Regions from separate parts of the Pristimantibacillus sp. Z349TD_6 genome, predicted to be linked through region 1. Evidence: a T-box and tRNA genes for the amino acid it is inferred to sense, from the RefSeq annotation. Region 1 holds a T-box; the other holds one or more tRNA genes.

What was found. The T-box of region 1 lies ahead of leuS (leucine--tRNA ligase). A T-box ahead of a tRNA ligase gene usually reads a tRNA of that ligase, here a tRNA-Leu.
Region 2: it encodes a tRNA-Leu, which carries the amino acid that the T-box ahead of leuS (leucine--tRNA ligase) is inferred to sense. The anticodon was not compared.

Annotation. Positions count from the first base shown of each region.
Region 1 is NZ_CM149662.1:4,921,343-4,924,614, forward strand. It holds gene leuS (leucine--tRNA ligase) at 1-2,017, opposite strand, end outside; T-box leader at 2,100-2,353, opposite strand; gene AC0VYE_RS21630 (CynX/NimT family MFS transporter) at 2,454-3,272, opposite strand, start outside.
Region 2 is NZ_CM149662.1:3,266,235-3,269,506, forward strand. It holds gene AC0VYE_RS13910 (hypothetical protein) at 57-698, opposite strand; tRNA gene AC0VYE_RS13915 (tRNA-Leu) at 1,520-1,603, opposite strand; gene AC0VYE_RS13920 (xanthine phosphoribosyltransferase) at 1,686-2,276, shown strand; gene AC0VYE_RS13925 (divergent polysaccharide deacetylase family protein) at 2,484-3,272, shown strand, end outside.

The DNA.
Region 1 (3,272 bases):
TAATTTTTTTGATTGAACGATGCCATGTGCGCTTGAATGCATCACTCGTTTCGCCATTGCCGATTTTGGCATTCAAGCTGCCATCCTCGTTCACGAACAAACGCCATACACGGTTAAGGAAACGATATGTTCCTTCCACACCATTGGTATTCCAAGGTTTCGTTGCTTCAAGCGGACCCATAAACATTTCGTACATACGAAGCGTATCTGCGCCAAACTCGTTTACAATATCATCTGGATTGATAACATTTCCACGCGATTTGGACATTTTTTCGTTGTTGTTTCCAAGGATCATACCTTGGTTGACAAGCTTATGGAACGGCTCCTTTGTATCTACAACGCCGATATCATAAAGCACCTTGTGCCAGAAACGAGCATAAAGCAGATGCAGAACAGCATGCTCAGCGCCGCCGATGTAAAGGTCAACCGGCAGCCATTGCTTTTGCTTCTCTGGCGAACAAAGCTGTTTGTCGTTTTTAGGATCGATGAAGCGCAGGTAGTACCAGCAGCTGCCAGCCCATTGCGGCATCGTGTTCGTTTCACGGCGTGCCTTCATGCCCGTTTCAGGATCGATCGTGTTCACCCATTCCGTAACGCTGGCAAGCGGTGATTCCCCAGTTCCTGAAGGAGTGATAGCATCAACATCAGGCAGCAGAAGCGGAAGCTGATCCTCAGGAACAGTCTTCATCGTACCATCCTCCAAGTGAAGGATCGGAATCGGCTCACCCCAGTAACGCTGGCGGCTGAACAACCAATCGCGCAGGCGGTAAGTGATTTTCCCTTTTCCTTTGCCCGACGCATCCAGATGCTCTATCATTTTCGCAATCGCTTCTTCATTCGTCAAACCGTTCAAGAAATCGGAATTGACATGAATGCCGTCGCCTGCATAAGCTTCCTTCGTAACATCTCCGCCTTGTACAACCTCAACGATTGGCAAATCAAATTGCTTAGCAAATTCCCAGTCGCGAGCATCATGACCTGGAACAGCCATAATTGCACCCGTTCCATAACCAGCAAGAACATAATCTGCGATCCAGATTTGTGTTTTCACGCCATTAACGGGATTAATGGCATAAGCTCCTGTGAACACGCCTGACTTGTCTTTCGCCAAATCAGTACGCTCCAAATCACTCTTGCGCGATGCTGCCAGTTGATAAGCTTCAACTGCTTCTTTTTGCTCTGCCGTTACGATTTTTGCAACAAGCTCATGCTCAGGAGCGAGTACGCAATAAGTCGCGCCAAACAATGTATCTGGACGAGTCGTAAATACGACCAATGCGGAATCATGACCGTCAATCTCAAAGGTAACCTCAGCTCCTTTGGATTTTCCAATCCAGTTGCGCTGCATATCCTTAATGCTTTCTGTCCAGTCCAGCTCTTCCAAATCATCCAACAGACGATCCGCGTATTCCGTAATTTTCAAAATCCACTGACGCATAGGCTTGCGAACAACGGGATGATTGCCCCGCTCGCTTAGGCCGTTAATAACCTCTTCATTGGCAAGCACCGTTCCAAGAGCTTCACACCAGTTAACTGATACTTCAGCAACATAAGCGAGTCCTCTATTGTACAATTGGATAAAAATCCATTGCGTCCATTTATAATATTCAGGATCGGTTGTACTAATCTCGCGATCCCAATCGTATGAGAAGCCAAGTGATTTTATTTGTCTGCGGAAATTATCGATGTTTACAAACGTAATATCGCGCGGATGCTTTCCTGTATCAAGCGCATGCTGCTCAGCAGGCAATCCGAACGCGTCCCAGCCCATCGGATGAAGGACATTATAACCTTTCATTCTTTTGTAGCGAGACACGATATCCGTCGCTGTATAACCTTCGGGATGTCCTACATGCAAGCCAGCTCCAGATGGATATGGAAACATATCTAATGCGTAAAACTTTGGTTTATCAGCATCCTCTGTCGTTTGAAACGTTTTGTTTTTATCCCAAAATTGCTGCCATTTCGGCTCCACAACAAGCGGGTTATAGCCGTGAAATTGCTGTTCTTGACTCATGTGCTCATATCCTCTCTCAAATAAATGCTGAATGCATAATTGTACAAAAAAACATAAAACCTCTCGCCCCTAGCGAATTATCGCTAGGGACGAGAGGTTGTTCTCCCGTGGTACCACCCTAGTTAGCGAAAGACATGCTTTGCCGATCGCTCACTTGTCGCCCTTATCGCGGGCCAAACGGTGATTTTCGCGTAAACGATGTTTCGTAAACATCGCTTTCGTTAATCGCACAGCTCCAAGGCGAGCTTCATTTCGCTGCAGGTCCGGCTTCCACCATAAATCACCGGCTCTCTAGGCCTGACAAACGAAATTACTGTTCCTCTTCAACGCTCCATATGCATAAAATCGTTAGTTTCGATTATAAAGATCACACGGTTCGGTGTCAAGAGAACGTACTTGAACTTCAAGCGTATCCTAATCGATTTGAACAACACATCTATTGTTCTTGTGCTCCTGATATGGTTTTATTCGCTCCAGCTCCGAAGCCTATATATCCAAAAATAACGGCAACGGCTACTAGCATCACTAATGAGATAGTCCAATTATTCGTCAAATCATGAATGAGTCCAAACAACAGCGGTCCGGCAGCGGCAAGCAGATAACCAAGTGACTGCGCCATCCCCGACAACTGAGCTGACTGCCTTGTGCTGCTTGTCCGCAGTACAAAAAACATAACTGCGAGACTAAAGCCGGAACCGCCGGCAATTCCGAGTAAGATCATACAAATCGGAATAAGATCCACATTCCCGCTAAGAAGACCTAGGTATCCTAGGAGCAGCAAGATCGTTGTAAGAATAACAAGCAGCCTTTGGCTTGCCTGCTTTCCCGCAATGACAGGTATAATAAATGTCGCGGGCAAGCTGACAAATTGCAGCAGTGACAGCATCCATCCCGCATCAACGTGACTCATGCCGCGGTCAGACAAAATTTCAGGCAGCCATGATATGTTGACATAGAAACAAAATGATTGAAGACCCATAAATAATGCTACTTTCCAAGCTAAGCCAGAGCGCAGCAGACTACCGTTCTTCTCGCCATTCGTTGCTGCTTTGTTGTTATCCTTCTTCGCAAACGAACGAAGTTGCGGTACCCAAGCAATTGTAGCAATTAGAGCGAGCAGTGCCCAGCAGGCCAGCATCCCTTGCCAGCCAAAGGAAATCTTCTCTGTAATGGGAATGCTGAATCCTGAAGCAAGAGCAGCACCTAAATTCATCACGACCGAATATAAACCAGTCATTAAACCGACGGTGGCCGG
Region 2 (3,272 bases), 1.7 Mb from region 1:
ACAAAGAATGCCAGCACTCACAAGGGTGCTGGCATTCTCTATTGTATAATTTGTAACTAGGTGTTATGTAGCTTCCAATCACTAAAACTTAAAAAGACTGTCTGATTATCATATTTCTTCCGATGATAATTAATTTGAGATTTCGTAGGTTTATCAACAAAGTCATGAACTCGGTCCCCTTGTTTATTCATTACATAATAAAAGCCTTCACGTTCGCTAATAAATTTTAAGGATTCATCAAACGTTAGATACACGTTATAATAACGACTTTTAGGGGATACTCCTCTAAAACAACCATTCCATTGTGGCCCGTACGCCAATTCATATGCAAATTCAATTTTTGAAAAGCCGTGCGTGTCAATTAAGTTCCTTACTCCCATTACGCTTTCTTGTGTAGGAATTGAACCGTATAGACGCTCGATAAGATATATTGCTAACTGAAGTTCATCTTCTGAAAATATATCGGGATAAGATTCCTTTATAATAAGTATAGCACCGTACTTTGCAAACAGTGTGGCCATCATACTATTTTTATCTGATTCTGAAACTTGGGATGCCGCTATTACATTTCCTTCCTGATCTAGCGTTTCAAGAGTTATGCGTTTTCTAAAAAAGGATTCTGGGAGGTGATTTTCATTTACATTAAACCAGCCTCCAAGCTCCTTTGATATAAAAGCTATACTGTAGTCTGTATGCATGTTTTAACCTACCTTTAGAATTTATTGGTAATCGCAACTATATGTAAAGATGGTATTAAACCGTTGCATCATTGTCAATGAATAAACAAAGTATGCCAACACGTACATATAGGTGCTGTCACTTTGTTATATACAGGGATGATTCAATTGAATTGTTTCCTCGATGGCTTACAAGGCAACGTAGGCGGTTAAATTACACCTCATAAATCCACTACCGTAATTGAAATTTATTCAATATTGTCCAGCTTAGCTGAAATATCGTCCTAAAATAGTGAACGCCAGCACCCTCAAGAGTGCTGGCGTTCTTTGTTTGAAGCAGTGATATACTATTCCTCTTTTGTGTCAAAACATTCCTGACAGATACCAGAATCAATTAAAAATTCAACTCGTTTACCGCACGAACCGCATTGAACCTCTTTTTTATCCAATCGCAAAACCTCCTTGATATCAATGTTTGTACTTTATTTAATATCTCCTTATGGAAATAAAAAGTCAATAAGATGTTTACAGATCATGAAGCAGTCTTAATTGAGAGCGGCTGAACGCTGCCAAACAGTTAGAGGAGTACCTTTACAAGAGGAATTTTATAAGATAATATGTCCGTACACACGAACAAGTTAGAAGGTGTAATAGGAAAAATTGTTTAGATTAGCTTTGTGTGAAAAATGAAATCTTTGAATCTTAACTATTTCAATCCGTCCCCAATCCGTCCCCAAGTAAGAAGTTAGGAGAAAGTGAATTCTTGATTGTGTTCAACAATTTATTAGTCTTAAAAAGAAAAAACCCTTGAATATCAAGGGTTTTAAGGGATTTGAGATAGATGCGGTCGAGAGGACTCGAACCTCCACGGCTGTTACACCACTAGAACCTGAATCTAGCGCGTCTGCCAATTCCGCCACGACCGCAAAACATGTTTTAACAAAAAATATCGTATCATGAGTAAGCTGGAATAGTCAACAATATTTTATAAAAATGGGGGAAAATGCTGTGGAGCAATTAGAGCAAAAAATCATGCAAGAAGGAATCGTCCTTAATGACAATGTATTGAAGGTGGATTCATTCTTAAACCATCAAGTAGATCCCCAGCTTATGCTCGCCATAGGTAAAACGTTCACTTCCCTATTCGAAGCGCAAGGAATTACGAAGGTGCTTACACTGGAGTCTTCAGGCATTGCACCTGCGGTTATGGCTGCTCTGCAAATGAACGTGCCGTTAATATTTGCGCGTAAACGCAAGTCGCTGACACTTAAAGATGATCTCTATACCGAGAAAATCTATTCCTTTACGAAGCAAGAGGAAAGTGAAGTTACTGTTTCTCGCAAGTTTTTGTCAGCTGAAGATCGTGTCCTCATTATAGATGACTTCCTAGCGAACGGCGATGCAGCGCTTGGTTTGGCTCGAATCGTTGAGCAAGCGGGTGCATCGGTAGCTGGTATTGGCATCGTGATCGAGAAGGCGTTCCAGCCAGGACGTGAAAAGCTGATCGAGCATGGTTATCTTGTACATTCATTGGCAAGAGTGGCATCATTAACAGGCGGAAAAGTAACATTCGCTCCTCATCCAGTCGCTCACGCTTAAACAATCAGTTGTATGTGATGAAATTGCTTACAGAAATTTAAGTTCGAATAAATTATAAATAGAAACCAATGACAAGAGAGGCCTAAATCAGGTCTCTTTTTTTTATATTTATAAGTTAGGTTTATGCTTCTGATATTATGCTGCATTCGCATATTTTCCAGCATTTTCACAAACAATAACAGCAAACGGTGAAAGGTGCGTGCAGCAATGAGCAGACAGCATAATGTAATTGAGGAAAGAGAAATACAGAAATTTCGTAAAATGAGATGGTCATCGGTTGCTAAGACAACTGCGGCAGTCTTGCTGCTGAGTGCATTTTCAGCTGCTACGAGCCCGCTGAGTTATGGTCATGTTTCTGCTCAAAGTTCAGCTAAAGGGATAAGTGCGGCAGCGCAGGTGGATGAACGGAAGCCAGTGGCAATCGTAATTGACGATTTTGGCAATAACATGAGCGGAACAGAGGAAATGATGAAGCTTCCAGTCAAAATTACAGCGGCGATTATGCCTTTTATGCCAACGACTAAGAAGGATGCAGAGGAAGCATATAGGCTTGGCCACGATGTCATTGTTCATATGCCGATGGAGCCAAATAAAGGGCTAAAAAGCTGGTTAGGCCCTGGAGCGCTCACGACTGATTTAAGCGACGCAGAGGTGCGTAAACGGGTCGAGAATGCCATTGACGATGTGCCTCATGCCATTGGGATGAATAATCATATGGGCTCAAAGGTGACAGCAGATGAGCGAATGATGCGAATTGTGCTAAGCGTATGCAAGGAGCGGGGACTCTTTTTTCTAGATAGCCGGACCACCTTCAAAACGGTTGTTCCCAAATTAGCCAAAGAGCTGGGCGTGCCGACAGTCTCCAATGATGTATTTCTCGATGACGTTTATACCGTTCAGCATATTTCCAAGCAAATCGGCGTGCTTCGCAAGCATTTGGAGACACATGACAGCTGCATCACAATCGGACATGTTGGAGCACCTGGGAAATATACC